4 regions of the Streptomyces herbicida genome follow, and region 3 is predicted to be linked to each of the others. Evidence: riboswitches for the same ligand, from Rfam matches in the RefSeq annotation. Region 3 holds a riboswitch; each other region holds the start of a gene.
The links. A riboswitch is a leader RNA that binds a small molecule or an ion and turns the genes downstream of it on or off. The one in region 3 is predicted to bind cyclic di-AMP.
Positions count from the first base shown of each region.

Region 1: another riboswitch for cyclic di-AMP. It lies ahead of Q8A52_RS21660 (NlpC/P60 family protein); the one in region 3 lies ahead of Q8A52_RS47355 (M23 family metallopeptidase).
Region 2: another riboswitch for cyclic di-AMP. It lies ahead of Q8A52_RS34370 (transglycosylase SLT domain-containing protein); the one in region 3 lies ahead of Q8A52_RS47355 (M23 family metallopeptidase).
Region 4: another riboswitch for cyclic di-AMP. It lies ahead of Q8A52_RS04105 (transglycosylase family protein); the one in region 3 lies ahead of Q8A52_RS47355 (M23 family metallopeptidase).

Region 1 covers NZ_JAUYWJ010000010.1:94,832-97,022, reverse strand. The annotation lists gene Q8A52_RS21675 (DUF1996 domain-containing protein) at 1-321, opposite strand, end outside; gene Q8A52_RS21665 (hypothetical protein) at 845-988, shown strand; cyclic di-AMP (ydaO/yuaA leader) riboswitch at 1,138-1,309, shown strand; gene Q8A52_RS21660 (NlpC/P60 family protein) at 1,318-2,191, shown strand, end outside.
Region 2 covers NZ_JAUYWJ010000020.1:11,872-14,062, reverse strand. The annotation lists gene Q8A52_RS34375 (HAD family hydrolase) at 1-761, shown strand, start outside; gene Q8A52_RS34370 (transglycosylase SLT domain-containing protein) at 786-1,274, opposite strand; cyclic di-AMP (ydaO/yuaA leader) riboswitch at 1,278-1,460, opposite strand; gene Q8A52_RS49225 (hypothetical protein) at 1,961-2,191, opposite strand, start outside.
Region 3 covers NZ_JAUYWJ010000046.1:22,514-24,704, reverse strand. The annotation lists gene Q8A52_RS47355 (M23 family metallopeptidase) at 1-1,013, opposite strand, end outside; cyclic di-AMP (ydaO/yuaA leader) riboswitch at 1,021-1,180, opposite strand; tRNA gene Q8A52_RS47350 (tRNA-Met) at 1,478-1,551, opposite strand; gene Q8A52_RS47345 (dihydrofolate reductase family protein) at 1,601-2,191, opposite strand, start outside.
Region 4 covers NZ_JAUYWJ010000002.1:90,556-92,746, reverse strand. The annotation lists gene Q8A52_RS04110 (transglycosylase family protein) at 1-496, shown strand, start outside; cyclic di-AMP (ydaO/yuaA leader) riboswitch at 680-848, shown strand; gene Q8A52_RS04105 (transglycosylase family protein) at 853-1,521, shown strand; gene eno (phosphopyruvate hydratase) at 1,935-2,191, shown strand, end outside.

The sequences.
Region 1 (2,191 bases), on a different contig from region 3:
CTGGTCGATGGCGTCCGAGATCTGTCCGATGGCCTCGGCGCGCTTGTCCTTCAGCGGGTTCATGATCGCGTCGTCGGCGGACCCGGAGTTCTGCTGCTGGGACTGCCCCCACTGCTGCAGTTGCTGGTAGGCCGCGGCAACCTGCTGGTCGAGGAGGGCGAGTTGTTTGTCGACGTCCTCCCTCGCCCCGTCCGGCACATCGGTCAGCCGGCTGCCCACGTCCGGGCAGTCGATCGTCGCGCCGGCGGCCAGCACCCGGCCGGTCTGGCTCGACTGGTCCGAGCCGCTCTCGGTGGCGGAGGCGTAGACGTTCGCCGCGATCAACCCCCCTCCGCCCAGCATCAGTGCGACCGCTGCGAAGGTCGCGCGTCGTGCGCCTGTCGGGCGTCTGCGCGTATTGCGTCCCACGGAAGTACCCCTGGTCTCGTCGAGGCCGGCTCGGCATGGAAGTCCCCCGCTCCATACGGACCCGGAGGCGACCGTGTTCAACCGCCCCAAAGATTCATCGCAACCTCACAGAGAACGCGGCGATCCGAGTCGGAACGTCACGACTTGCCGGGCCAGGGAGGAATGCGCCATTCGCCGACAGCGTCCCCGCCGCGACAACTCGAGGAGAAATACTCGCCAAGACGGATGATGCGGGGATCGACCACTCGGCGGCGTTCCAGGCCCTGCCCGGCAAGGCGGCACTGCTGACACCCGAGTTGGTGTACGCGGACGCCAACGAGGAGATTCTGCGCCTGTTCGGACGCAAGCGCGAGGACCTCGCGGGCCGGCATAGTGCGCTCAGCGCCGCCTCCCGCGTCGCCCAAGGCCCCGCACGGGCTCTGAACGCGCTCGGCAGGTGCACGCATGTGGTCGACGGCGCCGGCCCTTCCGCCACTACCGGGATGCGGACCCGGAGGCCCTCGCCGATGCCGTGCTGCGGGAACTCCTGCCCACGGAAGGCGCGACCGACGACACCGCGTTGATCGCCGTACGGCTCTGAGTCACCGAGGACCCCTCAGTACCGAACCTCCAAGCGAATATCACAAATACGTATCGGACATTTCACACGTCAACCTTCACACGAGGCGCACAAGTTGGTTAGGTTGACGACCAGGCTGCACGGCTCCCCCCGGCGAACCCCGCCGGGCCGCGTGGCCTCCGCCGAGTCCGGGCCCTTTCGGGGCAGCCGGAGCCGGGGACCCAACCGACATTGGGGTGAATCGGCCCAACTGCCCACCAGGGCATGGCCGTAGGGCACGCCTTCCGGAATCGACCGCCCGAACCCGACAGCTAACTCGGTAGGCGGAGTACGGAAGGAGTACGTCTCCCATGGCGACGGAGAGCCGTGACGAGGTTCGGCAGCGGATCGACAACCTCTACGACCGGGCCGAGAACGCCACGGGGAACTACAACGCGACCCGCGCGATGTCCGCGGGGAAACGTGGCCGCGGAGTTCCGCTCCGCAAGCGGCCGGGCGGGGACACCGATCCCGAACTCGACAGCGTGACCCGTCAGTGGTTCGACGCGGCGCGCTCCAAGCTGGGTCCGACCGTGCCCGCCGTACTGCCCGCCGACCGTATGCCTCAGCAGCGCTCGCCCGGGAATCGTGGCGCCGCTCCGGCACGGGGCGGCTTCCCCGGTGCCGAGCCGGAGAAGGCCGCCCGGTCTCTCCCGCCGGAGCTGACCGCCGGGTTGAGCGGTCGTCCCGTCGCGGAGCTGACCGGTCGGCCCGTGGCCGAGTTGCCTGGTCGGCCCGTGGCCGAGTTGCCCGGTCGGCCCATCGCGGAGCTGACCGCGCGGCCCGTCGCGGCACTGCCCGCCGTGCCCGAGCCGCGGCTGGAGCTCGAGGCGGCCCCCGGCGCACTGCTGCCCGCGCCCGCCGCCGGGCCGCGCCGGCCCTCGCCGGCGGACTCCAAGGGGCAGAACCAGCGAAAGCTCACGGCCGCGCGCGACCTCCTGAGCCGCCACGCCGCCCGGAGCAGCGCCCCGATCGCGGCGATCGAGTCCCGGCCGGCCGCCCAGGAATCCTGGTTCCCGCAGGAGACCCTCGGCACGACGGACTCCTTCACCACCGGCACCCTGCCCGTCCAGCAGGCCGTCCCCGGCGCTGCCCCGGCCCCGTTCGCCATGGACGCCCTCACGGACACGGACTCCTTCGCGACCGGCTACCTGCCCATGCAGACAGACATGACGGGCACCGTGA
Region 2 (2,191 bases), on a different contig from region 3:
GGACGCTGCTCCGCGGCGACGACACCCTCTCCGACCGCTCCCGCGCGGCGCTCGCGCGGACGGTGCAGGCCGGTGCGCAGCACCTCGTGGTCACGGGGCGCCCCGCTCCGAGAGTGCGGCCGCTGCTCGATGAACTCGGCAGCAGGGGGCTCGCGGTGTGCGGACAGGGCGCGCAGTTGTACGACGCCGGCGCGGACCGTCTGCTGTGGTCGGTCACCCTGGACCGGGAGTTGGCCGAGACCGCGCTCGGCAAGATCGAGGCCGAGGTGGGTCAGGTGTACGCGGCCGTCGACCAGGACGGGGTGGACGGGCTCACGCTCATCGAACCGGGGTATCTGATGCCGCACCCGACCCTGCCCGCCGTACGGGTCCATCGGCGCGACGAGCTGTGGTGCGAACCCATCAGCAAGGTCCTGCTCCGCCACCACGCGCTGTCCGACGACGCGTTGGCGGCGACCGCCCGCGATGTCGTGGGTTCGCTGGCGACGGTGACCATGTCCGGGCCGGGGACCGTCGAGCTCCAGCCGTGCGGTATCACCAAGGCGACCGGCCTCGCGCTGGCCGCCGAACACCTCGGGCTGAGCGCCCGCCAGGCCATCGCCTTCGGGGACATGCCCAACGACATCCCGATGTTCGACTGGGCCGCCCGCGGTGTGGCGATGGCCAACGCCCACCCCGAACTCAGGGCGGTGGCCGACGAGATCACCTTGTCGAACGAGGACGACGGCATCGCCGTCGTCCTCGAAAGACTCTTTGCGTAGCTCTCCCCGCTTCGGGGAGATCCGTCAGTACGCGCCGAAGACGTTGTCCATCGAGCCGTACCGCGCGGCCGCGTAGTTGCAGGCGGCGGTGATGTTCGCGACCGGGTCGTAGATGTCGAACGACGTTCCGACCACGTGGTACGCGTTGAACGTCGGGTCGATGACCTGGAGCAGGCCCTTGGACGGGATGCCCTTGGCCGCGTTGGAGTCCCACAGGTTGATGGCCCGCGGGTTGCCCGACGACTCACGCATGATGTTGCGGTAGATGCCGTGGTACGTGCCCGGAATGTGCCTTTCCGCCATGATGGCGAGGGACTCGCGGATCCAGCCGTCGAGGTTGTTCGGGTAGCCGGCCAAGGTCGTACCGGTCGTGCCGGAGGTGGTGGCCGCCGGGGCGGCCGAGGCGGTGGTCGCGCCGATGAGCGGGAGGGCGAGCACCGCGGCGCCGGTGCCGGCGACGGCGAGCTTGCGGACGAGGCGGGCGGTGCGGCGGGACTGAGCGGCAGCAGGCATGGGGATGTTCCTCTCCGTCGCCTGCGAGGTGAGCTGTCGGGTTCGGGCGGGGAGGTGCCCGGCCGTGCCGCCCTGAGGCTGCGCGACTTCACCCCGAGCCGTTCCGTGCGACGTGTGTCGTGCGGCCCGGCGCTTACCTGGGTCCCCCGCTCCTGCCTACGCGAATGAGTTCGTCGATGGGTTACGTCCGGCGGCGGCAGGATGAGGCGTCCGCCTGACAGGCCCGGAAGCTATGCGAGAGCACATGTCGGGAACAAGTACCTGATTCACAGAACGCACCGATTGACCTTTGTCTGAGGCGTATGAGGCACTTGATCCTTTGCGGTTGCACAGCCTCAACTGGTCGGCGGGAAAAGGGCGAACGGGTGTTTAGGCGGATGTGGGGCGACATGAGGCCACGTGACCCAACTCACGGAATAACATTCACGGCAAATCAGACATGCAGGTCACAGGGGGTTCGCGGGGGTCCGTGGGACGCGCTTCTCCCGCGTCCGGCGGAAGGCCGTCTCGCCGCCCTCCGCGCAGACCACCTCCTCGGGGACGAGGAGGTGTTCCGCGTCACAGGTGGCGTCCGAAGGGGTCCGGACCGTCGTGCCGGGCGGCCGGCCGCGGTCGGGGGTGGCGCGACGCGTACCACGACACGGTCCTCCGTCTGGTCGAACACCTCCCGCGCAGGTGGACAGTCGTCAGCCGCCTGCCGTCGGCGCGGCGGCCCTGATTGCGCCGCAGTCCGTGCGGACCGGGGCTCGCTGCCCGTAGTCGTCACGGGTCGGATGCGCGAGCGCGCAGGTCCATGAAGGCGAGCAGTGCGGCCCCCAGGCGTGCGTGCCGGCCGCGAGGACGGAACCTCCCGGGCGGTGCACGTCGTTGTCGTAGTGGTCGTCCATGGAGCGGACCGTGGCGACCGCCTTGAGCGG
Region 3 (2,191 bases):
AGCCATGTCATCGGATCGATCCCGGTGGCCTGGCCGCCCGGGTGGACCTCCAGGTGCAGATGCGGGCCGGTGACGTTGCCGGTGGCGCCGACGCGGCCGATGACGTCGCCGGTGCTGACCTTCTGCCCGGCGGAGACGCTGATCGAGGACTGATGGCAGAACCACAGCTCGGTGCCGTCGTCGAGGGTGAGGATCGTGCGGTAGCCGTAGGAGCCGGCCCAGCCCGCCTCGGTGATCGTGCCGCTGTGGATGGCCTTGATGAGCGTGCCCGTGGGCGCGGCGAAGTCGAGGCCGGTGTGGTAGCCGGAGGACCACATGGCGCCGGCCTGACCGAAGGTCGAGGTGATCGTGTACGAGGAGGTCGGCAGCGTGTACTGCTTGGCCAGCGCGGCCAGGCGCGCGGCCTCGGCCTTCTTCTTGGCCGCGGCCTCCGCGCTCGCCTTGGCGGCGGCGGCCTTGGCGGCGGCCTCCTTCTCGGCCTTGGCGGCCGCGGTGGCGACCTGCTTGTCCGCGGCGGCCACGGCAGCGGCGGCGGCCTTGGTGTCGACCTGGCCCCGCTGCTTCTCGGCCTGGGCCATGATGCGGTTGCGCAGCGCCTCACCGGCGTCGGAGGCGCCCTGGGCGCTGTCGGCGGTGGTCATGCCGACGCCGCTGAGCGCGGTCGCGGAGCCCTTGGGGGCGTCGTCCGGGGTGCTGTCGCCGAGCAGGGAGCCGACGGAGGGCAGGTCGGGCATGGAGATGGACACCGGCGGCTTGCCGGTGTTGGCGCTGGCCATGCCGCCCGCGCCGACGGCGGCTATGACACCGACGCCCAGGACCGTGGAGCTGCGGGCGAGTCCGCCGCCGCGCTGCTTGGCGACGCGATGCCGGCCGCGTACCGGGCTGAGGGACTCCTCGGTGGGGTTCCACTCCTCCCACGGGCCCTCGTCGGTGCGGTAGCTGCCGTAGCCGAAGGTCTCGGGGTGCTCGCTCGGCACGAATGGGGCTGTGGGGGCAGGCCGGTTGGACGCCACGCGGGCGTACTCCTTTCCTTCCGCCGCCTACCGGGTTAGCTGACGGGTTCGGAGCAGGAAGGTCTCCTACGCGCGTATACCGGCCGTGCCTCCACGGCGGCATCCGCGTGATTCACCCCAAGGTGGTGGTTCCCCGGTTCCCTTGCGGGATTCGGCGCGTGCGCACGGAGCCGACTCTTGTGACGGCTGGGACGACCGCGCTGCGTTATCGAACGTTAATAGACCCCGCCGTCAGATTCCAAGCCGTTCTACTTGATCATTAACGTTTTTACTGCGGGACTTACAGGCCATGACCGGTGGAAATCGGGCGAGTTGGCCGCAGTACATGAGTCACGGCGGTTTTGATGGTGACTCAGATGTTATGCGGAGGGCTTCCGTCCGATCACTCTTCGTGATAAGTGCGTGGTCGCACAAAACACTCAGGGCCGGAATCCGTGAACTGGATTCCGGCCCTGAGCCTTGAGTAGCGGGGACAGGATTTGAACCTGCGACCTCTGGGTTATGAGCCCAGCGAGCTACCGAGCTGCTCCACCCCGCGTCGGTGTGCCTCAAGCATACGCCATACGCAGGGGTGCAAACGCACGGCTCTACTCGCCGGTCAGCAGGTGCCGGTTCGGCGCTTTTGCCAGGTCCTCGTACTCGGGCAGCACGACGACGTCCACGCCCTCGCCCGTCAGCAGCCCGGTGCCGTCGGCGCCCGGCACGAACGTGTCCGGCTCCCGCCAGGCCGTGACCACCCGTCGCACCCCGGCGTCCAGGATCAGCCGCGCGCAGGGAGCGGGCCGCGACGCCCGGCGGGTGCAGGGCTCCAGGCTGCTGTACACCGTGGCGGCGGCCAGCCTCGGATCGGCCGGGTCGATCTTGGCCAGCGCCGCCTCCTCGGCGTGCACGACCGGGTCGTCGCCCTCCCGCGAATGACCCCGGGCCAGCTCGGTCCCGTCTGCGGCCACCACGATCGCGCCCACGCTGAAGGCGGTCTCCGAGGGCGGGCACAGCGCCGCGAGCTCGCAGGCGATCCGCATCCAGTGCCGGTCCGCCGCGCTGACCGACCGCCCGGTTCCGGGTGCCGTCGGCTCGTACCGCATCAGTACGACGTCCTCGATGCGGCGCGTCTCGACGAGCCGGAGCCGCCCGCCCTGGTAGCCCCCGGGGCCGAACAGCCGGGGCGCCGCCGGATC
Region 4 (2,191 bases), on a different contig from region 3:
GGACTCCTCGGAGGAGGCCTCGCCCTCGACAAGCGCCGACAAGGACAGCGAGGCGAAGGACAACGATAAGAACGAGGACAAGGGCGAGGATTCCGCTAAGTCGGACAAGTCGGATTCTGCGGGTTCGGGCGACTCGCAGGGGAGCGGCGATGCACCCACAGAAGCCCCCAAATCGGGCGACTCCGACAACTCGTGGCAGAACGGCGGGTCTTGGAGTCTGGTCGACACCGGCGCCGTCGGGGGCGGTCGTCACCGTGGGACCAGTGCGGACGAAAGCACAGCAAACGGTCAGGACTCCGCCTCCGTGGGCCGTCACGCCTCGCGTACCTACACGGTCCGCGACGGCGACACCCTCGTGTCCATCGCCGACTCCCTTGACGTCGACGGCGGATGGCGTGCGCTCTATGCCGCCAACAAGGCGGCCATCGGCGCCGACCCGAACGACATCACCGCCGGTCAGACCCTGGACGTCGGTACCGAAAACGGCGGAAAGTAGCGGGAGTTGACGCCCCACTTTCACGCCTAATGTCCGGTTTGGTGAAAGTGTGGGATGAGTCTCAGAAGCCCTGATCGTCTTTGAAATTCCCCGGATCGCGTGTCTACGGTCGAGTCCGCTCGTCACCACGAGCCCCGGCTGTCGCAACGCCGAGTCCTGCCAGCGGCCGCACGGGAACAGTCGTCGCGTCACGCGCCGTAGGCAGGAGCGGGGGACCCAAGGTAAGTGCCGCGCCGGGCAGTTGAGCCGGAGCGGCTAGGGGTGGAGCCACGCCTCCCAGTGGAGGTGTGGCCGGGCAACTCAACCGGCCCGAACCCGACAGCTCACCTCGCAGGCGTCGGTGAGGGGATCCATCCATGCTGTTTTCCGTCAAGGGCAAGCACCGTCGTCCCTCGAAGGCCAAGGCCACGCGTGCCATCGCGCTCGCCGGTGTCACCGGCGCCGCCATCGCCGCCCCGCTGATGGCCTCCGGCACCGCCGCCGCCGCCACTGCCTCCGAGTGGGACGCCGTCGCCAAGTGCGAGTCCGGCGGCAACTGGTCGATCAACACCGGCAACGGCTACTACGGCGGTCTGCAGTTCTCGGCGTCGACGTGGGCCGCGTACGGCGGCACGAAGTACGCCGGCACCGCGGACAAGGCCACCAAGGCGCAGCAGATAGAGATCGCCGAGAAGGTCCTCGCCGCCCAGGGCAAGGGCGCCTGGCCGGTCTGCGGCACGGGCCTGTCCAGCGCCCCCTACGGCGGCGCCGCGGCGAGCTCCTCGAGCACCGCCACCCGCTCGACGGAGAAGCCGGCCGCCTCCCGCTCCGCCCAGCGCCCGGCCGCCAAGACCGTCACCACCCCGACCGGCAAGAAGGTCAAGAAGGGGGACGGCGAGTACAAGGTCGTCAAGGGCGACACCCTCGGCTCGATCGCCCAGAAGCACAAGGTCAAGGGCGGCTGGCAGAAGCTGTTCAAGCTGAACAAGGACATCGTCCAGGACGCGGACCTCATCTACCCGGGCCAGCAGCTGCACCTGAAGTGACAGGCGCCTGGTAGCCGAATCACAGGCCGCTCCCCACCGTGCTCCCCGCAGTGGAGGGCACGTGGGGCCCGCCCCCCCCCGTCCCCACGGTCTCCCCGCCCCGGTGCGTATTCCCCCGTACGCGCCGGGGCGGGGTTTGTTCCAGGGCCGCTGTGCTCGTGCTTGGGCCGCTGTGCTCGTGCTTGGGCCGCTGTGCTCGTGCCGTTCCGCCGGAGCCGTCCCTCTCGCCGCGTTCTTCTCGCGATGTTTCTCGAGCCGTTCTCCACCCCGCCTTTGTTTCGAGCCGGAACAATGGGTACGGTCGAACCCTGTCCACGGGACGGTCGGTCGGTGGCCGATGCCCCCGGGACGGTTAGGCTCTAGTCGCAAGGCACCCCAGCCCCGCACTTCCAGCGTCACATCCCAAGAAGGAGATGCTCGTGCCGTCCATCGACGTCGTCGTAGCCCGGGAAATCCTGGACTCCCGAGGCAACCCCACGGTCGAGGTCGAGGTCGGCCTCGACGACGGCAGCACGGGTCGTGCCGCCGTTCCGTCCGGCGCCTCCACCGGTGCCTTCGAGGCCATCGAGCTCCGCGACGGTGACCCGAACCGCTACCTGGGCAAGGGCGTCGAGAAGGCCGTCCTCGCCGTGATCGAGCAGATCGGCCCGGAGCTGGTCGGCTACGACGC